3 regions of the Dechloromonas sp. ZS-1 genome follow, and region 3 is predicted to be linked to each of the others. Evidence: riboswitches for the same ligand, from Rfam matches in the RefSeq annotation. Region 3 holds a riboswitch; each other region holds the start of a gene.

Region 1 (9,623 bases), on a different contig from region 3:
CCCCTTCATGCTCGGCCTGGCTTGGCAACGCGGCCTGATTCCGCTCTCGGCTGCGGCCATCCTGCGCGCCATCGAGATCAACGGTGCCGCCGTCGCCTCGAACAGCCGCGCCTTCCAGTGGGGGCGTCTGGCTGCGGTCGACCTGCCGCAAGTGCTGCGTCTGGCCCGTGGCGAAGCGCCTGCCGCCCAGCCGGAAGGACCGACGCTGGCTGCGCTGATCGCCCAGCGCGCCGACCATCTGGTCGACTATCAGGATGAGGCTTACGCCGCTCGCTACGCCCAATGGGTCGAGCGCATCCGCACGGCGGAACAGCGGGTTTTGCCGGGCAGCGAGGCGTTGACCGTCGCCGTCGCCCACAACTACCACAAGCTGCTGGCGATCAAGGATGAATACGAGGTCGCCCGCCTGCACCGCGACCCGGCCTTCCAGGCCAAGCTGGCGGCGCAGTTTGAGGGGGACTTCCGCGTGGTCTATCACTTCGCGCCGCCGCTACTCAACGGCGAGACCCCGAAGAAGCGCCGCTTCGGCCCCTGGGCCGCACCGCTGCTCGGGCTGCTGGCCCGCTGCCGCCGCCTGCGCAATACTGCGCTCGATCCTTTTGCCCACACCCGCGACCGCAAGCTGGAACGGCAACTGCTGGCCGACTACGAAGCCCTGCTCGCCCAGCTCGAACAGGCACTCAGCCCGGCCAACCACGCCGCCGCCGTGGCCCTCGCCAGCCTGCCCGCCGATATTCGCGGTTACGGCCCGGTGCGCGAGCGCTATGCAGCGCAGGCCGAGCTGCGTCGTCAGGCACTGATCGAGGACTTCAAGCAGGGTCGCACCCCCGGTACGCAATCGGGCGTGCACGCCGCCCCCCAGACCGGTGTGCGCGGCATCCCGGTACGGATTCCGGTGGTCAGCCGCTGAGTCCGACGGTCAACGTCCGTTCAGGCAGCAAAATGCCCGGCACAAGCCGGGCATTTTTTTGGCCGGTATCGGCGCGGGCAGCACATCTTCCGCAGGGCGGTTTAGCTGGGCGGCGGGAGATCGCAGGCCGGCGAGGCCTGCGCCCGCCTGTGCTCCAACACGCTTCAGGCTGCGACCAGATCGCGCCTCAGGCGGTCGGCGCGCCCAGGCCCTTGGTCGCCATCACGCGCTGGGTCAGGGCTTCGAGGTTGGCTTGCGCGTCCTCGGCGGCTTCCTGCATTTCTTCAGCACTGAGCGGGCGGGACAGCGGTTCCAGTTCAATGCGCTGGATGTTCGGGCATTTGGCGACGATGCCATGCAGGATGCTGTCGACCTTCTTCTGGCCCAGACCGAAGAGCACTTTTTCCAGGACGAAGAGGCGGATCAGGATGATGTCTTCTTCGTTTTTGGCGGTGGCCTGCACGGCCTCGATTTCCTTGCGGAGGTGGCCGCGTAATTTGAGCGGGGTCACGGCTTCCGGCACTTGCAGGATGGAATAGCGGTACTGGCCTTGGATCATGGTGGCAATCGCTTGAGAAACGGACAAAGACAGGATTGTCTCAAAGCGGCCGCGCCGCTAACAGCGGCAAACGGCATTTTTCTCGTCAGGTGGCGTGTTTGGCCTGGCAGTCAGGACAGCGCGTGGCCAGTTCGATCTCCTGGCAGTCAAAGCGGTGGCCGACCCGGGCCAGCTGCTGCTGAACGGTGTCGATCAAGCCGTGATCATGCAGTTCGCTGACGCTGCCGCAGCCCGTACAGACGAGAAAGAGGCCGGGCAACTGATGGCTTTCGTGGCGGCAGGCGACAAATTGGTTGAGCCGCTCGATTTTGTGCACCAGGCCCTGCTCGATCAGGAAATCGAGGGCGCGGTACACCGTCGGCGGCGTCGCATTGCTGCGCAGCGTCTTGATGCGGGCCAGCAGGTCATAGGCCTTGAGGCCGTTGTCGTGTTCGAGCAGCAGGGCCAGCACGTCGCGCCGGATGGGCGTGAGCTGGACGCCCTGATCCTTGCAGCGCAAGGCGGCACGCGCCAGGTAGTCGGCGCCGGTCTGGGCGCAGGAGGCTTCGGCAGTCATGGGCGTCATTGTAGAGGGGCGGGCTTGGTGATTACAAATGATATGTTATAACATTGCATCTTTCACCACGCATCGATCACCATGGCTTCGAACGACCGCCGCATTCCCGTGACCCTGCTGACCGGTTTTCTCGGGGCAGGCAAGACCACGCTGCTCAATCACCTGCTCAGCCAGCCGGAGATGGCGCGCACGGCGGTACTCATCAATGAATTCGGCAGCGTGGCGGTCGACCATCATCTGGTGAGCAAAATCGACGAAAACATGGTCCTGCTCGACTCCGGCTGCATCTGCTGCACCGTGCGCAGCGACCTGACGCGTAGCCTGACCGAGCTGTTCATGAAGAGTCTGCGCCGCGAACTGCCGCCGATCGAGCGTGTGATCATCGAAACCACCGGCCTGGCCGATCCGGCGCCGGTGATCTTCACGCTGATGGAAGACTTTTTCGTGGCCGACCGTTTCCGCACCGATGGCGTGGTCACCGTGGTCGACAGCACGCACGCCCTGGAACAACTGGCACGCCAGCCGGAGCCGGTCAAGCAGGTGGCCATGGCCGACCGCCTGCTGCTCAGCAAATGCGACCTGGCCAGCCCGGAACAACTTGAAGCGGTGAGCAGCACCTTGCGCCGCCTCAACCCCTCCGCCCCCCAGATCTATGTGCGGCGCGGCGAAGTCGCCCTCGCCTCACTGACCGACTGCGGCTTGTACGACCCTGGCAACAAGACAGCCGATGTCGCCAACTGGCTGGCCGAAGAAAAAGTCCGAGAAGAACGCCGCCAGGCCAACGGACATCATCACCACCACCACGATGTCGACCGCCACGATGCGCACGTCTACAGCTTTGCCCTGACCTTCGATCAGCCCTTGCAATGGGTCTTCTTTGCCGATGCCGTCCGCACCCTGCTCGACACCGTGGGCGAACGCATCCTGCGGATCAAGGGCCTGCTGAACATCGAAGGCGACCCCAAGCCGCGCGTCATCCAGTGCGTCCAGCAGGTCATGTACCCCTACGCCATGCTTGATGCCTGGCCGAGCGATGCGCCCTACAACGACCGAAAGAGCCGCCTCGTTTTCATCGTGCGTGACGTGCCGCAAGGCATGATCGAACAGGCTTTCGAGATGTTCTGCGGCGTCCGCGACAGCGGCGCACCGGCTGATCCGTGCTGATCCGCAAACGCTTCAAGTTCGAGCATGCCCATATCGTGCGCGGCTGCAGCACGCGGCGCTGCTCGCACTCGATCCACGGCCACTCGTACAAGCTCGACCTGCTGCTCGAAGCCGACACGCTGGACCACGGCCAGATGGTCTATGACTTCGGCCTCCTGAAGCAGGGGCCGAACTGGCTGATCGATGCCTTCGACCATGCCATCAGCGTCTGGGCCGGTGACGATCCGGCCTATCTGGCGGCCGCGCAGCAGTTTTCCGAGCGCTGGCTGATCCTGCCCGTTTCACCGAGTGCCGAGCAGTTCGCGCGCGTCTTCTTCGTACTTATCGACCATGTGCTGCAGCATACGCCGCACCGCAATGGCGAAGGCGCGGTGCGTCTCAACTCGGTCATCGTGCATGAAACCGAAACCGGCTACGCCCAGTGTTTCCGGGCGGATGCGGTCAACCCGGCCATGGGCCTGATTTTGCCGGCGGACGTGCAGTTCTCGCCCGCCCTCCGCGCCGACTGGCCCGCACCGCAGGCCAGTCCGGCCGCCGCCCTGCTCCACCGCCTCTTCCCCGCCCCGGCACAGCGTGCGGCTTGAGCATGGGTTGCCCATCCCGGCGGCAAAACGTATGATGCCGCCGCAGTTGTCCTTCCTGCACGGGGGGACAACGCAGTACGCCATCCAGACAGAACCGGATACCTTCCGGGTGGCGACTCAGGGTATCCACACTGCATCAGGTGCCTGTTTTGGTGACAAAACGGGTGAAACGGGAATGAGGTGCGCGCCCCCTTGGGGTTGCAATGCCTCGGCTGCCCCCGCAACGGTAAGCCAGTGCGGCTGCATCACGGTGAATCGACGATTCACCTGCCACTGCGACATGACGTGGCGTCCGGACGGACGCGCGCGGATGACGTGGGAAGGCGATGCGGCAAGACTGGCAAGCCCGGAGACCGGCCTGCTGCATTCGTGCTGTCCGAGCCATCGGTACAGCGTATGCAATGGATCGTCTGCGGGGATGCGGAGGATGACAGCGATGCGTCGACCACAGGTCGTCGCCGATCATCTTTGCGCGTGCAGACGGTCCTTTTGAGGAAAGACCATGTTGCACACTCTGCCCTACCCCTTGTTCACACCCAACCGCCTGGCGGCCGCCGTCGCCCTGGCCACGAGCCTGCCGGTTTTTGCCCAAACCACGCTGTCGACCGTCGAGGTCAGCGCTCATCGCAACGCCGCCAGCCTGCATCTCGATCAGGCCACGCCGACCGGCAGCCGCACGGGCATCACGGCGCGCGAACTGCCGGCCGCAGTCAGCACGGTCGATGCCCTGCAAATGCAGGAGCGCGGCGACTTCCAGATCCGCGAGGGGATCACCCGCGCCACCGGGATCACCGACATCGGCTCCGGCGGGACGGGGGGCTTGTCCTTCTCCGCACGCGGCTACACCGGCACCAACTCGGTCGGCATTGCCGAAGACGGCATCCGGATCCAGACCGGTGCCGGCACGCAAAACTATCCGGGCAGCGCCTGGGGCTATGAGCGCGTCGAAGTGCTGCATGGCCCGGCCTCGGTGGTCTTTGGCAGCGGTACGGTGGGGGCAACGATCAACGCCATCCGCAAGGAACCGAGCCGGACCGCCAGCCAGGAAGCCATGGCCGCCGTCGGCACCGATGGCGTCAAGCGCCTCGGGGTCGGCGCCACCGGCGGGCTGGGCGAGATTGCCAGCTACCGGATCGACGCCTACGGCACCGATATCGATGGTTACCGCGACCTCGGCCAATCCCGGGAAGCCAAGCTGATGAGCCGGCTGCGCCTGCAGCCGAGCAGCGATCTGCGCGTGGACCTGACGGCCGATTACAGCGTCAATCGCCCGGAACGCTACTGGGGCACGCCGCATGACAACGGCCGCATCCTGCCGGAACTGCGCCGCGAGAACTACAACGCCGACGACGCCGTGATCCGCTACGCCGACACGCGTCTGCGCGCCCGCGTCGAATGGCAGGTCAATGATCGCCTGAGCCTGAGCAACGAGCTGTATCACCTCGAATCCAAGCGCCGCTGGATGAACATCGAAAGCTATACGCTGAATACCGCCGCCCATCGCGTCGACCGTAGCGATTACCTGCACATCCAGCATGAGCTCGCGCAGACCGGCAACCGCCTTGAGGCCAGCCTGAAGCACGGCAGCCATCGCGCCGTGCTGGGCTGGGAGGCGGCCCGGGTAAGTTTCCGGCACATCAACAACGCCCCCTATGGCGGCAGTTCCAGCGTGAGCATCCAGAATCCGGCACATGGTCAGTGGTTCAGCCCGGATGCCACCCTGGCCAAATTCGACACCGCCAGCACCCTGCACGGCTTTTATGCCGAAGATGCCTGGCAGTTCGACGAACGCTGGCTGCTGCTGGCCGGCTTCCGTCATGACCGCGCCAATATCTATCGCGACGAACTGGTTTCGGGCACCGACTTTGGCCGCAGCCTGACCGGCAATGCCTGGCGTCTCGGCCTGACCCACTTCCTGACCCGCGATACCAGCGTGTACGCCCAGTACGCCACCGGCCACGATCCGGTGACCTCGATGATTTCGCTCAATCTGGCCAATGCGGACTTCAAGCTGACCCGCGGCAAGCTGGTCGAAGTCGGCCTCAAACAGAAGCTGGGCAACGGCCTGGGTGAGTGGAGCGCTGCCTTCTACCGCATCGACAAGGACGACATCGTCACCCGCGACCCGAACAACTCGGCCCTCTCCATCCAGGGTGGCAGCCAGTATTCGCAAGGAATCGAGCTCGCCGCCGCACTCACGCCTTCGCCAAACTGGCGCTTTGAAGGCAACGTCACGCGTCTGCAGGCGGAATACACGCACCTCATCGAGCGCGTGAGCGGCGTCGGCGTCTCGCGCGCCGGCAACACGCCGGCCAACGTGCCGACCTTTGTCGCCAACCTCTGGGGCCACTACCGCCTGGGTGCAATGCAAACCTCGCTCGGCCTGCGCCATGTCGGCAAGAACTACGCCGACAACGCCAACAGCCTGCAACTTGGCGCCTACACGGTGGCTGATGCGAGCATCGCCTGGCAGGTCGATGGCAAGACGACGCTGCGCCTGCTCGGCCGCAACCTGGCCGACAAGCTCTACGCCACGCGAACCTACAACAACCAGATGATCCTGGGCGAAGCCCGCCGCTTCGAGCTGGTGGCCGAGATGAAGTTCTAAGATGGCCAAGGGGACTTACCTGCGCCTGTTGCACCTCAGCCACCGCTGGCTGGGCATCGGACTCTGCCTGATGGTGCTGCTCTGGTTCATCTCGGGCCTGGTCATGCTGTTTGTGGCCCGACCGCAACTCGATGATGCCGAGCGTCTGGCCGGCCTGCCGCCACTGGCTGCGGACAGCGTGCGGGTATCCCCGGCGACCGCCTGGCAGGCCCTGGGCCTGTCCGGTGCGCCCCAGGCCATCCGCCTGACGGCGGCCGGCGGTACGCCGGCCTACCGTTTTCTGGCAGAAAAACGCTGGTGGCAAGTGGATGCGCGCGATGGCCGGATCGCACCGGAAGCAGATGCGCTTCTGGCGAGCCGTGTCGTCCTGCCCCATGCCGGCCCAACCGGCATTGCCACGGTGAGCACGCTCACCCAGGACCAATGGACCCTCTATCGCCGCTTTGATGCACTACGCCCCTTCTGGCTGGTCCAGCTGCGTGATGGCCGCGCCTACTACGTCTCGGCCCGCACGGGTGAGGTAGCGCTCGACACGGCGCCCGGCGAACGTGCCTGGAACTGGCTGGGCAGCGTGGTCCACTGGCTCTACATCACGCCCTTGCGTGCCAACACGCCGCTCTGGCGCAACGTCGTGCTCTGGGGCAGCGGGGCCGCCCTGCTCCTCGCCTTCAGTGGTCTCTGGCTGGGCCTGCAACGCTTGCGGCTGCGCCGTCGTTACCGCAACGAGCGCTGCACGCCCTACCGGCATGGCTGGAAACGCTGGCACCACCTGCTCGGTCTGAGCGGCGGCCTGATCCTGCTGACCTGGCTGTTCAGCGGCTGGCTGTCGATGGCCCCTTTCGGCCTGGGCAGCGCCCCACAGAAGCCGGGCCGCGCCGCCACGCTGGCGATGAGCGGGTTGACCGATGTGCCCGCCCCCACGCCGGAGAGCCGCGAGATCGAGTGGCTGATGCTGGGCAAAACGCTGCTCCGGGTGGATCGTCAGATCGAGGACAGCCGGATCCAGCAGATCAATGTGGGGCTGCCCCCCGGGGCGCAGCCCGCGCTGAGCCTGGCCCAGATCACGGATGCGCTGGGCGTACCGCTGGCCTCGGCCAGCTGGCTGGCCAGCCCGGACAGCCGGCATTACCCCCTGCGCCATCACCCACGCAGTTTCCCGGCTGCCCGGGTCGAGTTGGGCGATGCCGCGGGCAGCGTGCTCTACATCGCCCCGCGCAGTGGACGCATTGAAACCGTGAGCAATCAGGACGATCTGGCGTATCGCTGGCTCAACCACGGCCTACACCGTTTTGACCTGCCGGGGCTGGTCGACCGTCCGATGCTGCGCGATGCGCTGATCATCCTACTCTCCCTGCTCGGCATCGGCCTCAGTCTGAGCGGCTGCATCCTCGGCTGGCACCGGCTGAGCAGTACGCGACGCGAGACGCTGACGGTCGCCGGTAAAAGCTGATACGGGCCGGGCGGGCCCTAGAGGCTCGCCCAGCGCGCAAACTGGGCTGCAAACAGCGTGGTCAGCGCCAGACAGAGCGGCGTGATGGCGATGAAGGCCAGCAATACCCGACGAATGAAGGGATGCACGCTGCCCACTTCGAGAAAATAGCGCACGACCAGCCACCCCTTCAGCCACAGGATACCGGCCACGATGAGCGGCAAACCGCCTTGGCCGTGCCAGTGAATGCCCAGCCCCAGCGACAGCGCCGTCAGTCCCAGCAGGGCAAGCCAGGCAAAGCCCAGCGGCCGCAACGCAGTGTGATCAGATGTCAGGACACTCATGGCTTACACCAGCACGTAGAAGAAGGGGAAAATGACCAGCCAGATCAGATCGGTGGCGTGCCAGTAGGACGCCAGCGCCTCCAGCCCGGCATGATCCTCTGCGCTGTATGCGCCAAAGACATGGCGCAGCATCACCCAGATCATGCCCAGAATGCCCCAGACGGCATGCACGAGATGGTTGAAGGTCAGGTAGTAATACACGGTGAAGAAAATCCCTGCCTCACCATCAATACCGTGAGCGAGATTCCACTGAATTTCCAGCACCTTGGCCACGGGATAGCCCAGGGCAATGAGCAGGCCCGCCCCCAGCCAGGCCACGGAGGCACGCCGCCGCCCCGCGCGTACGGTATGCACCGCACAGGCCAGGCAAAAACTGCTGGTCAGCATGAGCACGGTGATCAGGGTGCCGGAAACACGGGAAAGCCGCTCGCTCCCCGCCTCGAAGGCCTCGGGAAAATGAGCCCGGGCGATGAAGTACACGGCAAACAGGACCAGGAACTCCACGAATTCGCAGCAGATCCCGACCCAGATGCCTTTATTGCCGGGCACGCGCCCGGATTCAACAGGGGGCGTAACGGGCGCAGTCAGGAGCGCGCATGGCGGTGAATCAAGCTCGGCCTGCATGGAAAAATCCGCAGAATGAAGACAGCCAGACGATGCCCGAAGGCCCGGGGGCATTCTTTGATCTGCCACACAAACAGGCAGGGCGCCGCAGCGGATCAAGACGCTTTATGGCGGCATCACCCCCAACGGCATGCGCGCCACCCCGCCCTCACGCAGCGTTCAGTGCCGCCAGCGCCTGACCCAGATCGCCCTCGACCACGGTACACGACGCCCCGAGCATCAGATTCACCGGCAGGCCAAAATGCTCGACGCCCCAGCCCGTCCGGTCGTACAAGCGCCCGTCCCGCTCGCTGAACGGTCCCAGCGGCGCGAGCAGTTTCTCGGCCTGCGGCCGTGCATCGGCCAGATAGGCCACGACCCGCTTGCCCAGCGCGAGCGCATAGCCGACCTCGAAACAGGTTCCCGAATCCGGCTCCAGGCCGCGAAACGGATTGAGATTGGCCAGCACGGCATCCGCCTCGGCAATCAAGGCCAGATTGGCGCGATAGATACCGGCTGCCGTACTTTCTTCATTGTCCAGCGGCACCAGCGCCTGATGCCCCGCCACCGCCACCTGAGCCCGTGCAGCGTCCGCCCAGGCCAAGGCATCCGGCCGGAAGACATCCGGCCCGGCAAGATAGAGTTTCATGGTCAGCTCCGGTCAACCTCGTTTACAAAGCAAAAAAGCCCTGATTGCTCAGGGCTTTCCACATCACGGCATCCGAAGATGCGGACGGGCGGATTACTGGTAGTACAGGCCGCCGTTGATGTTGATGGTGGCGCCGGTGGTGAAGCCGGACAGCTCGTCGCACAGGTAGGCGCAAGCAAAGCCGATTTCTTCCGGCTTGGCCAGACGCTTCATCGGG
Region 2 (9,623 bases), 350 kb from region 3:
GGTCGGCACGCTCGATCTCCTGTCCGCATCGGAACAGGCGCGGGTGGTCGGTTTCGTCATCAACCGTTTTCGCGGCGACATCAGCCTCCTGCAATCCGGGCTGGATTGGCTGGAAGCACGGACCGGCAAGCCGGTGCTCGGGGTGTTGCCCTACCTGCACGGCCTGATGCTCGATGCCGAGGATGCGATTGCGACGGCGACGGTCGACGGCAAAAAAGCGGCCAAATTGAAAGTCGTGGCGCCGGCCTATCCGCGCACCTCGAACCACAACGATCTCGATCCGCTGCGCCTGCATCCGGAAGTCGATTTCCGCTGGATCGGCCCCGGCGAGGCGCCGCCTGCCGCCGATCTCATCGTCCTGCCCGGTTCCAAGGCCGTGCGCGCCGATCTGGACTGGCTGCGCGCCCAGGGCTGGGACAAGGCGATCACCCGCCATCTGCGCTACGGCGGCAAGGTGATCGGCATCTGCGGCGGTTATCAGATGCTCGGTCAGGCCATTCACGATCCGCTGGGCCTGGAAGGCGGCGGCGGCTCGACGCGTGGTCTGGCCGTGCTCGATGTCGAGACGACGCTGGAGCCCGAAAAGCAGCTGCGCAATGTGAGCGGTCACCTGAATCTGCCCGGTTCGCCGCCGATGGCCGGCTATGAGATTCACCTGGGCGTGACGCGGGGCAATGGTTTGGCCCAGCCATCCGTCTGGCTGGCGGGCGACCGTCCGGATGGGGTGATCTCGGATGATGGCCAGGTGCTTGGCACCTATTGTCATGGGGTATTCGACACACCGGAAGCGCTCAGTGCCCTGCTGCACTGGGCCGGTGCCGAAGCGGTCGAGGATGTGGATTTCGCGGCGCGGCGCGAGGCCGATCTGGATCGTCTGGCCGATGCCGTCGAGGCGGCGCTCGATTGGCAGAAACTGGCGCCCTGGCTGCCGGTTTGACGCGCAGGCAGGCCCGCACCGGGGCCTGAGTCTCAGGCGCCGTTCGGCTCGTCGTGGTGAATACGGCGCAGGGCGACCTGTTTCTGGATTTCCCGGAAATCCATTTCGCGCCCATGCAGGGCGTACAGCGTGCGCACGCTGTTGAAGCTCTTCTTGGCATCCGGTCCGGCCATGGTCTGGGCGGCCTGCTGGTCGGCCAGTTCGCGGTCGTTGAGGACCATCGCGGCACGCAGGATGTCGAGGCGGGCGGTGGTTTCCAGCGCGGCGGAAATGAGGGCGGGGCGCAGGCCGGCAAATTTGCTCTTGCCCTTTTCCGGGCTGGCGATGGCGAGCAGGGCGGCAAAACTGGCTTGTTCGTCCAGCGTGAGATTCTGAACTTCGGATTCGCGCATGCCGACCAGTACTTTCTCGGCGGAAATCTTGTCGTTACTCGCCACATGTGTGCGGGCATGGCTGAGTTTGTCGGCGGCAGACACGGCGCCGGGCATTGAATCGTTGGCAATCACATCGCCCATCGCAATGCGTGCCGTCTCGGTGTCGCCATTCAGGGTGGCGGCCTCGGCCAGCAGGCGTTTGCGCAGGTAATTGCGTGGCGTCTTTTTGGCAGCCTCGTCGAGGACGCGCTGGGCTTCCTCGGTTTCGCCCTGGGCGATGCAGATGTTGGCCTTGAGATCCACCGCATCGAAGTAATGCGGGGTGCTGGCGACGACGCGGTCGATCTCCTCGCGCGCTTCACCGTGACGGCTTTGCTGATGTAGCGAGCGGGCCACGCCGGCGCGGGCCCACGGGAATTCGTAATTGTTCAGAATGTCGCGATAGGCGTCCTCTGCGCCCACGGCATCGCCGCTGGCGAGCAGGGTTTCCGCCTGCTGGCGCAGGATTTCGAAGCGGTAGGGGCGACCGGCCTCGCTGTCCCGCTTGGCAGCAAGCAGCGCGAGGGCGCGGGCGTATTCCTGCTGGCGTTTTTCCCGGTAGTAATCGGCAAAGAAGTCCTTCTTCGCCATGATGCGGGCCAGGCGCAGGAGCAACTTGTCCGGCGAGAAAGGCTTGATGATGTAATCGTCCGGCACCAGTTCGACGGCGGAGACGACCTGCTCGTAGGACTGCTCGCCGGTGACCATCATGAAGATGGCTTCGTCCTTGAGCAGGTTGAAGCGGCGCAGTTCTTCCAGCAACTGCTGCCCGGAGCGTCCGTCGCCCAGAATGTAGTCGCAGAGGATGATGTCCGGCGTGTTGTTGCGGATGCGGTAGATCGCGTCCTGATAGTTTGCGGCGAATTCGACGGCAAAGGCGCCGACGGTCTGGGCAATGGTGCGCAGGGCTTCGCGGGCCATCGGCTGATCGTCGATGACGAGAAAGCGGCGCTGGGAGAAGTCGATGTTTACGGTAGCCATAGCGTGAAGCAGGCGCCGTTCAGCGGGCCGCCGTTGCTCAGCATGAGCGTGCCGTGCTCTGGGCCGCGCGTGTGCAGTTCGGCCAGGCGGCGGGCAATGCGTAATCCCGTGCCGCTGGCGGGGGGGAGATGGGCGAAGCCAGGGCCATCGTCGGCCACGCACAGCTGTAATCCACCTTCAATGAGGCGGGCTTGCAACAGAATCTGCGCCCGGGCAAAGCGGCTCGCATTCTGCAGGGCGTTGCTGAGCATGTCCTCGACCAATTCGCGGTCCATCGGCCAGGCGTCCTCGAGGGTGCAGTCGAGGCGCAGCGTGAGTCCGTGGTGCTGCAGATGCAGGCGGGCTTCCAGCGCCATTTCGGCGCACAGATCGCTGACCACCGTGGGGATCAGGGCGAGCTGGCGTTCATGGCGCAGCAAGCGGTAAGCGGCCAGGGTGCGGTTGAGCCGATGGGCGCCGCGTTCGATGGCATAGCGTGCTTCCCCCAGATCGATCCGGTGGGTCGCTTCGGCGGCGGCAATCGCGGTTTCAGCGTAGAACAACTGGTTCTTCGTCTCGTGAATGCCGGAAGCGAGGATGTCGAGGAGTTTTTCCATATGCGCCACGGTCGACCGTCTGAGAGAGGCCTATTTCAAGGTGAGGGGCAAACCCGCCGCGACCAGGGCGACGTGATCGCAAACGGCGGCAACGCGCTGGTTGAGGCGGCCCTGCTCATCGGCAAACAGGCGGGAAACCGGGTGCATCGGCACGATGCCCCAGCCGACTTCGTTGGAGACCAGAATGACCCGGCCCGGCAGGGTCGGCAGGGTGTCGATCAGGGCGCGGGTCTGCCCCTCGAACAGCGGGCAATCGATGGGCTGCCCCGCATCGGCCTGGGCGCCGGCCTGGCCGGCAAAAAGCAGGTTGGAGAGCCAGAGGGTCAGGCAGTCGACGAGCAGGCAGGTGTCCGGGCGTGCCAGCTCGCGCAGGCGGGCGGCGAGCTCGATCGGCTCCTCGACGCAGCCCCATTCGGCCGGGCGGCGGGCGCGGTGATGGGCGATGCGCGTCTGCATTTCGCCATCGCGGGCCTCGGCCGTGGCGATGTAGATGACGTGCCGCTGCTCATCGCGGCTTGCCGCTTGGGCCAGGGTTTCGGCGTGTGCGCTCTTGCCGGAGCGGGCACCGCCCAGAATCAGTGTCTTCATGGCCGCATTGTGGGGAATTGATCCGGCGGCGGCAAGGTATAATCGACGGGTTCGACATCAAGGAACCCGGTGCGCCGCCTGCGGCAATTCCGGGGCGGGCCCGCCGCTGTAATCGGGGACGGTCGCTGCACGATGCCACTACGCGGGGAAACAAACCTGCCGGGAAGGCGCAGCAGACCGGACGATCCGAAAGCCAGAAGACCTGTCGGACATACCAATACTTCGCAAGAAGCCTATGGACAGGGCTTCGCGGCGCCTGCCTGGACAGCGGTCGCCGCGAGGCCCTTTTGCTTTTGGAGAATCGGATGCATTCCTCTATCCCGAAATTCGCGATCACGGCGCCGGATCGCGCCCTGGAAAATACCCTCAAACACAAGGTCGACCGCAAGACCAAGCCGCTCGGTGCGCTCGGTCAGCTGGAAGCGCTCGCCATCCGCATCGGCCTGATGCAGCAGCGTCTCGATCCGGTGCTCGCCAAGCCGCACCTGCTGGTTTTTGCCGGCGATCACGGTGCGGCCAAGGCGGGTGTGTCGGCGTATCCGCAAGAGGTCACCTGGCAGATGGTCGAGAACTTTCTCGCCGGCGGCGCGGCGATCAACGTGTTCACCCGGCAAAACGGCCTGGCGCTGAGTGTGGTCGATGCCGGTGTGGCGCATGATTTCGGCGCCCGCCCCGGCCTGATTCACGCCAAGGTGGCGCCGGGGACCGCAAACTACATCGAAATGCCGGCCATGACCGCCCAGCAATGTGCGCAGGCCATCGAGCACGGCGCCGGCATCGTGCGCCAGCTGGCCGCTGACGGTTGCACGGTGGTCGGCTTTGGTGAAATGGGCATCGGCAACACGGCCGCGGCCTCCCTGCTCACCCATGCCCTGACCGGCGTTTCCCTCGATGCCTGCATCGGGCGTGGTACCGGCCTGGATGATGCCGGTCTGAACCGCAAGCATGCCTTGTTGGCCCAGGCTTGGGCGCGCGTTGCGGCGTCTGGCGAAGCGTTGACGCCGATGCGTGCGCTGGCCGAATTCGGGGGCTTCGAGATTGCCGCCATGGTCGGTGCGATGCTGGCGGCGGCAGAAGCGAAGATGGTCCTGCTCATCGACGGTTTCATCGTCAGTTCGGCCGCGCTGGTGGCGGCACGCCTCTACCCGGCGCTGACCGAGTACGCCGTGTTTTCGACGCGCTCGGCCGAGCCGGGCCATGTTGCGCAACTCACGGCCCTGAACGCCGCGCCGCTGCTCGATCTGGGCCTGCGTCTGGGCGAGGGGACAGGCGCCGCGCTGGCTTACCCGCTGGTACAGGCGGCGGTGGCGTTCCTGAACGAGATGGCCAGCCTCGAATCGGCCGGCGTGGCCGACAAGGCATGATGCGCGACGAACTCGCGTATTTCTTCGGGGCGGTGCGTTTTTTCACGCGCCTCCCGGTCCCGGCCTGGGTGGGGCATTCGGCTGAGGCGCTGAATGCCTCGGCCCGCTACTTCCCGGCGGTCGGTTTGCTGGTGGGGGGCATTTCGGCCCTGGTGTATGCGTTGACCGTCGCCCTCTGGCCCCCCGTGGTGGCCGTCCTGCTTGCCATGGCGGCGAGCCTGTACGTGACCGGCGCGTTCCATGAGGATGGGCTGTCCGACATGACCGATGGGCTCGGCGGCGGCTGGGAGAAGCTGCGCATCCTGGAAATCATGAAGGACTCCCGGGTTGGCAGTTACGGTGTGGTCGCCTTGTGGCTGGTGTTGAGCAGCAAGCTTTGTCTGCTCGCCAGCCTCGACCCCGCCGTGGTGCCCTTGGCGCTGATCGCGGGGCACGCCTTTTCCCGCGGGTGCGCCACGCTGCTGCTGGCCGGGATGGACTACGTGCGCGAGGACCTGCTGTCCAAAGCCAAGCCGCTGGCAACGCGTCTGGGCGGAGGGGCGTTGTGCGTTGCCCTGATCTTTGCGCTCCTCGGATTGGTCTTGTTGCCCTGGCAGCAAGCCGTGGCCGGTGTCCTGTGCGCCTTGCTGGCAACCGTGTGGCTGGCCGCCAAGTTCAAGCGCTGGCTGGGCGGCTATACCGGGGACTGCCTGGGGGCGGTACAGCAGGTGGCCGAAGTGGCCTTCTATCTCGGCGTACTGGCCCGCTGGCCGGCATGATGCTCTACCTGATCCGGCATCCGCGCCCGCTGATTGCGCCCGGCGTGTGCTACGGCCAGCTCGATGTCGATATCGACGACCCCGCCACGCTGGCCGCGACGCTTCGGTCTCAGTTGCCGGTGGGGGTGCCCGTGATCAGCAGCCCGCTGCAGCGTTGTTTGAAATTGGCTCGGGCGATGGACCCGGGGTGCCGGACAGATCCCCGGTTGATGGAAATTGCGTTCGGTGACTGGGAAGGGCGGGCCTGGGATGAGATTCCTCGCGCGGAGATCGACGCCTGGGCTGCCGATCTGATGGGCTATTGCCCGCCGGGCGGAGAGTCGGCCGAACAGATGGCCGGACGGATTCGGGCGTGCCTCTCCAGCCTCCGGCATCCTCACATAGCCTTGGTGACGCACGCGGGCGTGATCCGTCAGATCGTGGCCATTGTCCAGAGGGTGCCATTGCGGGATGTGCTTGATTTTCCGGTTGAATACGGTGAAATCATTTTGTTAAATTATGAAAACGGTATGACCTGATCCGGCTTGCCTTGGCTAATATCCATAAGTCATAAACGGGGGAGCCATGGCAAAGACAGGAGAGAGCAGAAGGCGGGGCGTACCGCCCGCAAGCAAGCCGCTTTTCATCGCAGCAGTGCGCTATGGCGATGGCGGCAGCGAGTTGTTCCGCATCGAGCATGCCAACGATCTCGACGATGCCCGGCAGGTGCTGATGGCGGCCGTGATGAATGTGCGTATTGCCCTGATCGCCGAATCGACCAAGGTGCGTGACGCATCGCGCTAGCAAAGACGGCATGCGCCTAAGGCGATAAAATCGCCGCCATGAACGATTTCAATCCCCTGCGCGATGCCGTGCCGCTCCAAGAAGTGCAGCGCGTGCTCGTCATCAAGCTGCGCCATCACGGCGACGTACTGCTTTCCTCCCCCGTTTTTTCCGCACTCAAGGCCGCCGCTCCGCATGTCGAGATCGATGCGCTGGTTTATGCCGATACCGCGGAAATGCTGACCCTGCACCCGGCGATCCGGCGTGTGCATGTGATTGATCGGAAATGGAAAAAGCAGGGTGTCGGGCATCAGCTGAAGCAGGAGTGGGCTTTGCTGGATACCTTGCGCGCTGCGCGCTATGACTTGGTGCTCCACCTGACTGAACACTGGCGGGGGGCTTGGCTGTGCCGGCTCCTGAAGCCGCGCTGGTCGGTCGGGTGTACCCGTGTTGATGCCGGTCGGGCCTGGCATCGAAGTTTCAGCCATCTGTATAAGGTGTCGGGGGGCTTGCCGCGCCATACCGTGGAACGGAATCTGGACGCCCTGCGTCGCATTGGCGTGCGCCCGGCGTTGGCGGATCGTGCCCTGCAGTTGGTCCCCGGTGCGGAGGCTGAGGCCAGGGTTCGGCAACGCCTGACGGATGCCGAGGTCAGCGGCCCCTTTATTCACATACATCCGGCGTCGCGTTGGTTTTTTAAATGCTGGCCGGCTGAGCGCATGGCAGCCTTGATCAGTATGTTGCAGGCACAAGGGCATCAGGTGGTCCTGACAGCAGCGCCGAGCCGGGATGAGCTGGCGATGGTCGGTGCTATTCAAGCGGGCTTGGCCAGACCGGTGCCCAGCCTGGCGGGCCAGCTCTCGTTGAAAGAACTGGCGGCCCTGACCGGCATGGCGCAAGCGTTTGTGGGTGTCGATTCTGCGCCCATGCATATTGCTGCGGCCATGGCGGTGCCTGTCGTTGCCTTGTTTGGGCCCTCTGGCGAGAAACAGTGGGGGCCCTGGTCGGCACGAGCGCGGGTCGTGGCCAGTGAGCATCATCTGTGTCGCCCTTGCGGCAACGATGGCTGCGGCGGCGGCAAAGTCAGCGACTGCCTTGAAAATCTACCGGTGACCCAGGTCATGGCGGCCTTGCAAGACGTGTTGCAGACATGAAAATTGCGATTGTTCGCCAACGCTACAACCCCTATGGTGGTGCCGAGCGTTTTGTCGAGCGCGCGTTGTCGGCGTTGTCGTCCGAAGGCGCTGAAGTGTCGTTGATCACGCGCAGTTGGGCTGGGGCGCCGGCAGAGGGGTTCCGCCAGATTGCGTGCGATCCGGCTTACAGTCGTCTCTTGGGCGGACGTGCTGCCCGGGACAGAAGTTTTGCCCTTGCGGCCGCGGATCTGATGGCACAGGGGGGCTATGACATCACGCAGTCGCACGAGCGCATTCCCGGATGCATGATTTTCCGTGCGGGTGATGGGGTCCATGCTGCCTGGCTTGCCCATCGCGCGAGAACACTGGGGCCGCTCGGTCGACTGGGGCAGCAGTGGTCCGCCTACCACCGCTACGTGCTGGCGGCAGAGGCCCGCATGTTCGCCCATCCGGCTTTGCGGGCAGTCATTTGCAACTCGCAGATGGTGGCCGATGAAATTCACCGTTTTTACGGCGTCGACCGTCGGAAACTGGTTCTGATCTACAACGGTGTGGATCATGCTCATTTTCATCCCGGGCTGGCTGCGCAACATCGGGATGCGACGCGACAGGCTGCGGGCGTGCCGTCCGATGTGCCGCTGTTGCTGTATGTCGGCAGCGGTTTCGAGCGCAAGGGCGTGCCACGCCTCCTGGCAGCGATGGCAGGGGCGACGACCCCCTTTCATCTGGCCGTCGTCGGGCAGGATCGGAAGATGCGTGCCATGCAGGCGCTGGCCGAGCGCCTCGGTATATCGCAGCGGGTTCATTTCACCGGCCCGCTCAAGGATGTGCGCCCCTGGTATGGGGCGGCAGATGCCTTCGTGTTGCCCACCCTGTACGATCCCGGGCCGAATGCTGCGCTGGAAGCCATGGCCTGTGGCTTGCCAACCTTGACGACGACAAGCTGCGGTGCTCAGGACTGGATCAGTGAAGGTAGGAACGGCTATGTCGTCGATCCACTCGATGCGGAGGCGATGACGGCCGCTTTGGAGAGGCTGTGTGTGCTGGCGGAAAGCCCTGATGCCCACCTTGCCGCGCAGAATGCCGTGGCGCACCTTGGTCTGTCAGAGATGGCGGAGCGCCTGATTGCGCTCTATCGAAGCCTCTGACGCTTGATCGGAGGGGTGGAAAGGACCGTTGTATAATGAACGGTTACCTCCGGGTTTGATTCATGAACACAACCGCCTCCAGTCGTCAGTTGTACACCCGCCTCCTTGGCTACGTCCGCCCGTATTGGGTTGCCATTACCTTGTCCCTGCTGGCAACCATGGTGCTGGCCGCGACCGATCCGCTCTTCCCCGCTTTGTTGAAGCCGATGCTGGACAACGGATTCAAGACGGAGGGCGGCTTCGAGCATCCGATCCTGATTCCGCTGGGCATCGTCGGCGTATTTTTTGTACGCGGGATCTTCAATTTCTTTTCGAGCTACGGTTTTTCCTGGGTTTCAAACCGGGTGATCACCGATATTCGCCAGGAAATGTACGCCAAGATGGTGCGCCTGCCGATCGGTTACTTTCAGGCCAATTCTTCCAATATTCCGTTGACCAAGATCGCGTATGACGTGAATGGTGTGGCTTCTGCCGCCACCAGCGTGATCGTGACGGTGCTCAAGGATGGTCTCTCCGTACTTGGTCTGTTGATTTGGTTGCTCTGGCTGAACTGGAAGCTGACACTGATCTGTTTTGCGCTGATTCCGGCGATTGCCGTGGTCATGCGGACCTTCTCCGGTCGTCTGCGCGTGGCCAGCCGCAATGCGCAGCTCAGTACGTCAAACATGGTGCAGGTGCTGCAGGAAACCGCCCATTGCAATCGGGTGGTCAAGGTGTTCGGTGGTGAGGCCCAGGAAACGGCCCGTTTTCTGAAAACGAACAACGAAGTCCGCGCGCAAAATATGCGACAAGCCGTTGCTGCAGCGGCGACCAGCCCGATCGTGCATCTGCTGGCATCGGTGGCCGTGGCGGTGGTGGTGTACGTGGCCGTGATCCAGTCTAGCGAAGGGCAGACTACGGTGGGCAGTTTTGTCTCCTTCATCACGGCACTGCTCATGCT
Region 3 (9,623 bases):
CAACGGCGCATGCATCGGTGGCGGACTGGAAATTGCGGGCGTGTGCGATTTGCGCATCGCAGGCGAAAGTGCCCGCTTTGGCGCCCCGATCAACCGCCTCGGGTTCTCTATGTATCCGGGCGAAATGGAAGGGCTGCTCAAGCTCGCCGGTCCGGCAGTCATGAAGGAGATCCTGCTCGAAGGCCGCATCCTGACCGCGACTGAAGCCTATGAAAAAGGCCTGGTGACGCGCATCGTGCCGGATGCACAGGTCGAAGACGAAGCCTACGCCACGGCCCGTCGCATCTGTAACGGGGCCCCTCTGGTCGCCGGTTGGCACAAACAGTGGATTCGCCGCCTGATGAGCGGTCGACCGCTGAACGACGAGGAAAAAGCCGCTTCCTTCGCGTTTCTGGACACCGAAGACTACAAGGAAGGGCTTGCCGCCTTCCTCGAAAAGCGCAAACCCGTCTTCAAAGCACGCTGATCAGGCGCCCAATACGGTGTGCAACATCTTGGCCGAGAGCAAGATCAGCACACCGGCGAAAACTTTCTTGAGCGTAGCCACCGGCAGACGGTGTGCCAGCCGCGCCCCCAGAGGCGCCGTGAAGGTCGATACCGCACTGATTGCGACCAGTGCCGGCAGATAGACATAGCCCACCGACCAAGCCGGCAGGCCCTCAACCGACCAACCATTGATCAGATACCCTGCCCCACCGGCCAGCGCAATGGGCAAGCCGATGGCCGCCGAGGTCCCGATCGCATTCTGCATTTTGACGTTGCACCAGGTCATGAAGGGAACGGAAAGGGAACCTCCACCAATCGCCACCAGGGCCGAAATCAGCCCGATACCCGAACCGACACCAGCCAGGCCCAACGGCCCCGGCAAGGCTCGGGAAGGCTTGGGCTTCACATTCAGGATCATCTGCAATGAGACATAGGCCATGAAGCAGCCGAAGAAAATGGCCAGGGGACGTGTCGGTGCAGAAGCAGCGATGAACGTACCACCAAAAGTGCCGAACAGCACGCCGGGCGCAATGCCTTTGACGATATCCCAGCGCACTGCGCCATGCGCGTGATGCGCCCTCAGACTGGACACCGAAGTCAGCACAATGGCTGCCATGGAGGTACCCAGCGCCAGGTGCACCATCTGTGCCGGCGGAAACCCCTGGGCTGCAAACATCGTCGTCAGCACCGGCACCATGATGCCGCCTCCGCCCACGCCCAAGAGTCCGGCGAAAAATCCGACAAATGCACCCAAGGCCAAATAGGCGAGCAACCACTCGATACTCATCATTTACTCCTGAACTGCCGCAATTCCGAGCAGCGTCTCAACAATGAAGCGCCATTCGTTCGGCGCAACCGGCGTAATCGACAAGCGATTGCCGCGCGCCAGGAGGCGCATGTTAGCAAGTTCCGGATGCAGACGCAGCGCGGCCAGCGTCAGCAAAGGCGTCTTCCGGACAAAACGCACGTCCCGCAACCACCAACGGGGTTGATCCGGCTTCGATTTGGCATCGAAATACGGGTTGACCGTATCGAACTGGGTGGGATCGGGATAAGGCTCGGAACACACCTCAGCCAGTCCAGCAATACCGGGTTCGGCACACGATGAGTGATAAAAGAACAGAAGATCACCGATCTTCATCGCATCACGCATGAAATTGCGTGCCTGATAATTTCGCACACCAGTCCAGGGCACCGTTCCCAAGCGGGCAAGATCGTCGATGGAAACCTCATCCGGCTCCGATTTCATCAACCAGTACGACACGCCTTTCTCCAATGAAAAACGGGCGGCAGAGTCATCTGCCACCCGTTTGAATATTGGCCCCCGCGGGTGCCGTCAGGCCGGCATCCTGAACCGGGGTTCAGAGTGGTTGCTTTCCTCCCGCATCAGGCACGCTCGACGAAGAGCGCGCACAACAGCGGTTTCAACGGTCCGCAACCGATGCCAATCAGCATTGGTTCAAGGAATCTATGGCCTTAACGAACACCGCAGGGGACACACTGCGGATGGTACCGGGATCAACAGCGCGGGATCACAGATCCAGTTGCTGCTGGGGCACCAGCACGGCATCCAGCCGTGCTCCCATGTCTTCGATTCTACGCTTCGTATCGGAAGTATCAACACCGTCCGTCGGTGTGCTGCCTTCGATCAGGGTCAGGCGTTCATGTGCAATGTTCAGCGCCGCCATGACCGCCACACGCTCGGCGATCGAACTCTTGGTCCGCTGCGCGATTTCGCGCATCTTGCCATCCACAAGATCGACGGCCGACAACAAGGCGGCACGCTCTTCCGGCAGACAGGCCACGCGGTATTCGCGACCCATGATCTTGACGTCGAGGAAATTGGTCTCGGCGCTCATCTCAGGCATCCTCAGGGATTTGGTCCATCAGGCCCTCAAGACGTTCCCGTGCCTGCGTCATGGCCTGGCGCAAATGCAGGCGCTCCGCTTCGGCTGCGGCAATCTGGTTCTTCAGGACTTCGTTCTCGGCACGCAACTGTTGAATCAGGCCAATCGCCTGTTCAACCTTGCTTTCGAGCGCTTCGAGTTCGGTATTCATGGCGCGGACTATAAAGGTTGAATCGCTGCATGGTCAAGGACTAAGCCGTTCTTCTCAAAGTAGTTTATCGGCAATTTACAGATTGAATAATGCATTACAGCGTGATTACGCGTACAATCGCGCCCGCTTCAGGTGCTGCCGACGGACTCTCCGAACGCAGTTAAACGGGAAAGCGGTGCGTCGCCCAAGCGACCATGCCGCTGCTGCCCCCGCAACGGTAAGTGAGTGCGGGCCTGCCACAACGCCACTGGGACATATCCCGGGAAGGCGGCAGGTCAAGACTCGCGAGCCCGGATACCGGCCTGGATCAACTCGCTGAAGTGCCACGGGGTGGTGGCGCGGCTCGGTTCAAGGCCCATTCCCCTGCACTTCTTCCTCTGATCATCTCATGCTGCTGGCGGGGTCGCCATCAGCCTAGGAAGTGCCATGCCCCTTCGCCCCACCCCAATTGCAACCTTGCTGTCCCTTGCATTCGTACAAGTTGCCTCTGCAGAAGCACCGTCTCTGAATACAGTACAAGTGACCGCAACCCGCCAAGCCATGCGTGCCAATGAAGTGCTCGCTGATATCTCTGTGATTGAAAGAGAAGAGATCGAGCAAGCAGGTTCGTCCACGCTCACCGAGTTGCTCTCCCGACAACCCGGCATCGAAATGACGTCGAGTGGCAGTTACGGTGCCACCTCTAGCATTCTGATGCGAGGCACAAGCAAAGGCCACACGCTGGTCCTGGTGGATGGCATTCGCGTTGGCTCGGCATCCTCGGGAGAAATGGCAGCGTGGTCACGCCTCCCCCTCAATCAGATTGATCGAATTGAAATCCTTCGTGGTCCGGCCTCCTCCCTTTATGGCAGTGATGCCATCGGTGGGGTTATTCAGATCTTTACGCGCCGCGGGAACGGTCCCATTAAATTCAACGCAGAAGTAGGCGCAGGGACTTACGATACCCAAACAGAAAGCTTCGGATTCTCAGGCGGACAGGATGGTTGGCACTATGCCGCCAACGTAGGCCACAGCCAAACCCGGGGGTTCAATAGCACCACACCACGGAGTGGTGGATATAACCGCGACCGTGACAGCTTCAGCAACACCAATTTCTCCGGCAGTCTTGGCTATACCTTTGCCAAAGGCCACGAGGCAGGCGCCAGCTACTACTTCAGTGACGGGGACAGTGGCTATGACAGTTCGACAGACAAGACTGCCATTTGGCGAAACCAGTTGGCCATCTCGACCTTAAGCACGTATCTCAAAAACGCCATCACACAGAATTGGACCAGCACCCTGCGCCTTGGCCAAAGCGTAGATGAAACGCGCGCAATGAAAAATGGTGCGCTTGATAGCTTGTTTAAAACTGTCCAACGCCAATACACCTGGCAGCATGATTTCAAGCTTCCGGTCGGCAACGCCCTATTTGCGTTGGAGCGCCTCGATCAATCGGTCACGGGGACCGGCAAGTACCCGATTGAAGAACGTACGATTGACTCGCTACTCCTGGGCTGGAATGGCCAGATTGGCGGCCACCATCTGCAGGTAAATGCCCGCAATGACAACAGTTCCCAGTTTGGCGACAAGACAACCGGCGCCATCGCCTACGGCTACCAACTGACCCAGCATTGGCGTGCCAATGCCGGCCTGGGTACGGCCTTCAAGGCGCCGTCCTTCAGTGACTTGTACTACCCACTCACCAGTGGCCGCCAAGGGAATCCGAACCTCAAGCCAGAAAGCTCGATCAATCAGGAAGCGGCCATACAGTACGACAATGGTCGTCACCGTGCCTCATTGACGCTCTTTCAGAACCGGGTTGCCGACCTGATCTCGTGGTCCGGTCTTAATACCCCGATCAATATTGGTGAAGCAAAAATTCAAGGGGCTACCTTGAGCTACGAGGGAAAAATTGCCGACTATGACTTGAGCGCCAGCTACAGCCATGTCGATCCGCGTGATCGTGCCATGCACCGACTCCTGGCCCGCCGTGCCCAGAACTATGGATCGGCCAGCATTGGCAAACAGCTTGGAGCCTGGGAATGGCGCCTCGAACTGCAAGCACAAGGGCAGCGTTTTGACACCGACGCCAATACCCGCAAGCTGGCTGGCTATGCACTCACCAATGTTTATGCCGCCTACCGTTTCGAGCGTGACTGGTCCGTTTTCGCGCGCGTCAACAACATGTTTGACCGCAACTACGAAACCGCTGCTGACTTCACCACCCCCGGCCTGAACGCCTTCATCGGCGTCCGCTACGCACCGAAGTAAGCCCATGCCCTCCCGCCGCCGCGCCCTGCTCATCCTGCTCGCGCTCTGTCTCCTAGCCGGGGCGAGCTTTGCAGTGGCGCTCAGTCTGGGCAGCCTGCACATTCCGGTTTCGGATGTGTGGGCGGCGTTGACCGGCGGGGAAGCGGGCGGCATGGACGTGGTGCTGCAACTGCGTTTGCCGCGAGCGATTGCCGGCTTTGCCTGCGGCGGCCTGCTCGCCCTGGCCGGCGCGCTGATGCAGGTGTTGCTGCGCAATCCGTTGGCCGATCCTTATGTACTGGGGATTTCCGGCGGGGCGGGCGTCGGGGCGATGTTCGCCATCCTGCTCGGGCTGCCGATCATCGGGATCGACGGCTTGGCACTGGCCGGCGCGCTGGGGGCCATGTTCATCGTGTTTGGCCTGGCGCACGGCGATGGCAGCTGGACCCAGACCCGCTTGCTGCTCACCGGCGTCATCGTCGCCGCCGGTTGTGGCGCGCTGATTGCACTGATGCTCGCCATTGCCCCGGAGCACAAACTGCGCGGCATGCTGTTCTGGCTGATGGGCGACCTCGGCCAGAGCACACACTGGTGGCCACCGGTGCTTGCCTTAGTTGTGGCGCTGGCCGTGGCCGTGCCCTATGCCCGCGAGCTCAACCTGCTCTCACGCGGGCTGATGCAGGCGCGCGCCCTTGGGGTCTCGGTCGACCGCCTGCGCTACATCGTGTATCTGCTGGCTTCGCTGGCCACCGCCGCCTCGGTGACCACGGCCGGCTCGATCGGCTTTGTCGGTCTCGTCGTACCGCATCTGGTGCGTCTGGCCACCGGCAACGATCAGCGTCTGCTGCTCCCGGCCTCGGTGTTGGCTGGCGGTTCCCTGCTCGTGCTGGCCGATACCGCTGCACGCACCGTGCTCGCGCCGCAGCAACTGCCGGTCGGCGTGCTGACGGCCCTGATCGGCGTGCCGGTTTTCCTCTTCCTGCTGTCGAGGCAACCGAAATGAGCCGGCCCCTGCTTGAAGCCCATCAGCTGCGGGTTGAAATTGCCGGCAAAACAGTGGTCGACCGCATCGATCTGCAGGTCGCGGGCGGTGAACGTCTGGCCATTCTCGGCCGCAACGGTGCCGGTAAATCGACGCTGCTCTCCGTACTGGCCGGCTTGCGCAAGCCGGATGGCGGCGCCGTGCTGCTCGATGGTGAAGATTGCGCCCTGTTGCCGGCGCGGGAGTCCGCCTTGCGCCGGGCCTGGCTCGGCCAGTTTCAGAACGATCCCTTCGGCTCAACCGTACTCGAAACCGCCCTCACCGGTCGTCATCCGCACCTTGGCCGTTGGGCCTGGGAAAGCAGGCACGATGCCGATCTCGCACGCAGCGCCCTGAGCGCTGTCGGACTGGCCGGCATGGAGGAGCGCCAGATTCACACCTTGTCCGGCGGCGAACGCCAGCGCCTGGCCATTGCCACGCTGCTCACCCAGGCGGCCCCGCTCTATCTGCTGGACGAACCGCTGTCGCACCTCGACCTGAACCACCAGATGGCCGTCCTCGAACTCTTTGCCGGCACGGCCCGCGATTGTGGTGCCGGCGTGGTCATGGTTCTGCACGACCCGGCCCTGGCCCACCGCTTTTGCGACCGTGCCCTGCTCGTGCATGGCGATGGGTGCACGGAGCAGGGGCCGGTCGACGCCATCCTGACCGCAGAAAAGCTGTCCCAACTTTACGGCTATGGCCTGCGTCAGCTCGACGATCGCGGCCACCGCTGTTTCATCCCGGAGTAAGTCATGAGCATCAGCCACGAAACCCGCATGCAGAAGAAAAAAGCCGTCGTCGATGAAAAAATCGCCGCCGCGCAGGAAGAGCGCGGGGTCTTGCTGGTCAATACCGGTAACGGCAAGGGCAAATCCTCTGCCGCCTTCGGCGTGGTCGCCCGCGCCCTCGGTCATGGTCTGCAGGTGGCGGTCGTCCAGTTCGTCAAAGGCCGCTCGGATACGGGTGAGGAAGCTTTTTTCCGCACTCAGCCGGGCGTGCGCTGGCATGTCGGTGGCGAAGGCTTTACCTGGGAAACCCAGGACAAGGAACGCGACGCCCGTGCCGCCCAGGCCGCCTGGCAGGTTGCCTGCGGCTATCTGGCCGACCCGGCGATCGGCCTCGTCGTGCTCGATGAAATGACCTATGCCTTCAAATACGGCTGGCTCGACCTGCCCGAAGTCCTGGCCAAACTGGCCGCCCGTCCGAGCCTGCAGCATGTCATCATCACCGGCCGCGCCGCCCCGGACGCCCTGCGCGACGCGGCCGATACGGTGAGCGAGATCGGCAACGAGAAGCACGCTTTCCAGGCTGGCGTGAAAGCCATGCCCGGCCTCGACTGGTAAGCCCGCCGACGGTCGACCGCAGTCCATGCCCCGTTTTCAGCATCTTCTGAGTAGCCTGCTGCTGGCCTGCTACCTGCTTGCCGGGCCGGCCACGGCGGCCACCCTGCTCGGCATCGTCACCGAACGCGCCGCGCCCACAGCACTGGAGGCGGCGCATCGCCACCTCGACGCCCAGCCGCAGGACCGCATTCTGCTGCGGACGCCCGCCCAGCTGATGGCTGCCAACGAACGCCAGCTGAAAAGCTGGATCGGGGACGCAGACGCCATTCTGGCCGTTTCCGTGTTCGGCGATCCGGCGCGTCGTCTGAAGGACGCCCTGGACCGCCATGCCCGCCCGCAGACACGCTTGCTCGCAATGAATGGCGAAGCCAGCCTGTCGCTGATGAGCCGGGGCCTCGACGGCCCGGGCAGTCTGGCCGATTTTCCGCCGGAGACGCTCCGTCAGCTGGCGCAGGAAAAAATCCCGGACAGCGCACTGAGCGCCGCCCGCAACCACCCCACCGCAGCCCGCTGGCTGGCCGCCCGCCAGCTCTGGCAAGGCTGGGGCGCCGAGAACACCGCCGCACTGTTTGCCCACCTGCTGGATCCCCGCCGCCCCTTGCCGTTGCCCCGAGCGGAACCGGCACTCCGGGTACGCCAGGACAAGCAGGAACTGAGCGACGCCCGCGCCTGGACGGCCGGCCGGACACTCGGCCTCAGCGCCGCGCCGACCACGGTCGTGCTCGATCTGGCCAACATGGACGGCAGTGCCCCCGCTGCGCTCTGCGCCGCCCTCACCGCGCGGCAGACGCCCTGCCTCCAGGTCCTGGCCCGCTGGGGTGGTACCTCGCGCGAGGTGATCGAACGCCTACCCGAGATCCTGGCCCCCGCACGTATCGGCAGCCTCGTCGTGCTGCAGGATTTCGTGGTCGGCGCTGCCGAAGGGCGTGATGCCGTCACCCAGGCCCTGCAAGCGCTCAACGTGCCGGTCATCAAGGCCCTCCGTCTCACCGAGCGCAATGCGACGCAATGGCGGCTGTCGCCCGACGGTCTACCCGCCGATTCGGTGCAATATCGAGTCGCCCTGCCGGAATTGCAGGGCATCGGCCAGCCCATCGTCGTTTCCGCACTCGGCCCGGTGCGGGCCGATGCGCGTACCGGCCTCAGCCTGCGTCCGCCGGTCGCCCTGGCTGCCGAAGTCGACCGTCTGGCCGCGCGCGTGGCCCGCTGGCACGCCCTGGCCGCCAAGGCCAACGCGGATAAGCGCGTCGCCGTCATTTATTACAACCACCCACCGGGCCGGCAAAACATCGGAGCGGACAACCTGGATGTGCCGCACTCCCTGTTCGAGATGCTGACGGCCCTCAAGGCAGCCGGCTATCGTACGGGCGAACTGCCGGCGTCACCGGAAGCCTTGCTCGACCGGATCATGGCGCAGGGCGTGAACCTGCCGGAAGATCGCGCCGCCCTGCGCGAGCTGGCAGCGACGGTCAACACCCTGAGCAAGGACGATTACCGCCGCTGGTTCGGCACCTTGCCGGAGCGGCTCCAAGGCGAGATGACGCGCGGCCCGCTCGGCCGCCTGCACGCCGAAGTGCTCGAAGCCGAAGCGGCCGGCGAACGCGCTTTGGGCAAAAAGCGGGTTGAAACGGTGATGAAGGAGCTGCATCACCTTGTCGAAGGGGCCGATCATCCCAAGCGGCAGGCCGCATTGCGCGATCTGCAACGCCTGGAGGACGGCTACATCGCCTGTCTCGGCGAACGCAGCCGGCGGCCCTGTACAACGCTGGCCCCGCTCGTGGCCCGCCTCACCGCGTACGGCATCGAGGGCATGAAGGGCTGGGGCGCTGCGCCGGGCAAGATCATGGTCGACAGCGGGCGCCTGCTGGTCCCCGGCATTCGCTTCGGCAATGTGTTCATCGGCCCGCAACCGCCCCGCGGCTGGGAAGTCGACGAAGAACTCCTGCACGCCAATACCAGCGTCACTCCGCCGCACCAATATCTGGCTTTCTATCACTGGCTGCGCGACCGCTTCCGCGCCGATGTCCTGGTCCATGTCGGCCGCCACTCGACCTACGAATTCCTGCCCGGCAAGGCGGTCGGTCTGGCCGCGGACGATTATCCCAGCCTGATCGCAGGCGATCTGCCCGGTGTCTATCCCTACATCGTCGATGGTGTCGGCGAGGGTACCCAGGCCAAGCGACGCGGCCTCGCCGTGATGGTCGATCACCTGACGCCGCCGCTCGCCGCCACCCCGCTCTATGATCAACTGCTCGCCCTGCGTCAGGTCGTCGAGAGCTTCGAGGCCGCCAGTTCGGAGTCGCTCAAGGCCCAAGCCGCCCGCACCATGCGCGAGCAAGTGGTGGCCCTCAACCTGAAGGCCGAGCTGGAGGCCTCGATGGCCGACGTGCTGGCCGTGCGCGGCATCGGTTTCGAAGCGGCTGACGACGATCTGCTGGCCCATGAAATCGGCCATTACCTGACCAAGCTGCAGGAGAAATTCA

What was found. A riboswitch is a leader RNA that binds a small molecule or an ion and turns the genes downstream of it on or off. The one in region 3 is predicted to bind cobalamin.
Region 1: it holds a riboswitch for cobalamin, as region 3 does, so the genes downstream of both, AACO21_RS04550 (TonB-dependent receptor) here and AACO21_RS00425 (TonB-dependent receptor) in region 3, are expected to answer to the same signal.
Region 2: it holds a riboswitch for cobalamin, as region 3 does, so the genes downstream of both, cobT (nicotinate-nucleotide--dimethylbenzimidazole phosphoribosyltransferase) here and AACO21_RS00425 (TonB-dependent receptor) in region 3, are expected to answer to the same signal.

Annotation. Positions count from the first base shown of each region.
Region 1 is NZ_JBDIYD010000002.1:360,334-369,956, forward strand. It holds gene AACO21_RS04525 (indolepyruvate ferredoxin oxidoreductase family protein) at 1-910, shown strand, start outside; gene AACO21_RS04530 (hypothetical protein) at 1,098-1,469, opposite strand; gene AACO21_RS04535 (Fur family transcriptional regulator) at 1,555-2,025, opposite strand; gene AACO21_RS04540 (GTP-binding protein) at 2,107-3,189, shown strand; gene AACO21_RS04545 (6-carboxytetrahydropterin synthase) at 3,183-3,773, shown strand; cobalamin riboswitch at 3,895-4,150, shown strand; gene AACO21_RS04550 (TonB-dependent receptor) at 4,276-6,381, shown strand; gene AACO21_RS04555 (PepSY domain-containing protein) at 6,383-7,831, shown strand; gene AACO21_RS04560 (cytochrome C oxidase subunit IV family protein) at 7,849-8,154, opposite strand; gene AACO21_RS04565 (cytochrome c oxidase subunit 3 family protein) at 8,158-8,778, opposite strand; gene AACO21_RS04570 (nucleoside 2-deoxyribosyltransferase) at 8,927-9,406, opposite strand; gene phbB (acetoacetyl-CoA reductase) at 9,500-9,623, opposite strand, start outside.
Region 2 is NZ_JBDIYD010000001.1:437,738-447,360, forward strand. It holds gene AACO21_RS02175 (cobyric acid synthase) at 1-937, shown strand, start outside; gene AACO21_RS02180 (response regulator) at 970-2,331, opposite strand; gene AACO21_RS02185 (ATP-binding protein) at 2,319-2,927, opposite strand; gene cobU (bifunctional adenosylcobinamide kinase/adenosylcobinamide-phosphate guanylyltransferase) at 2,958-3,515, opposite strand; cobalamin riboswitch at 3,522-3,740, shown strand; gene cobT (nicotinate-nucleotide--dimethylbenzimidazole phosphoribosyltransferase) at 3,821-4,879, shown strand; gene AACO21_RS02200 (adenosylcobinamide-GDP ribazoletransferase) at 4,876-5,637, shown strand; gene cobC (alpha-ribazole phosphatase family protein) at 5,637-6,155, shown strand; gene AACO21_RS02210 (hypothetical protein) at 6,202-6,420, shown strand; gene rfaQ (putative lipopolysaccharide heptosyltransferase III) at 6,459-7,553, shown strand; gene AACO21_RS02220 (glycosyltransferase family 4 protein) at 7,550-8,683, shown strand; gene msbA (lipid A export permease/ATP-binding protein MsbA) at 8,746-9,623, shown strand, end outside.
Region 3 is NZ_JBDIYD010000001.1:82,790-92,412, forward strand. It holds gene AACO21_RS00395 (enoyl-CoA hydratase-related protein) at 1-466, shown strand, start outside; gene AACO21_RS00400 (sulfite exporter TauE/SafE family protein) at 467-1,273, opposite strand; gene AACO21_RS00405 (EVE domain-containing protein) at 1,277-1,750, opposite strand; RNA gene ssrS (6S RNA) at 1,804-1,984, opposite strand; gene AACO21_RS00415 (cell division protein ZapA) at 2,019-2,345, opposite strand; gene AACO21_RS00420 (hypothetical protein) at 2,347-2,544, opposite strand; cobalamin riboswitch at 2,658-2,865, shown strand; gene AACO21_RS00425 (TonB-dependent receptor) at 2,971-4,794, shown strand; gene AACO21_RS00430 (iron ABC transporter permease) at 4,799-5,776, shown strand; gene AACO21_RS00435 (ABC transporter ATP-binding protein) at 5,773-6,546, shown strand; gene cobO (cob(I)yrinic acid a,c-diamide adenosyltransferase) at 6,550-7,140, shown strand; gene AACO21_RS00445 (cobaltochelatase subunit CobN) at 7,166-9,623, shown strand, end outside.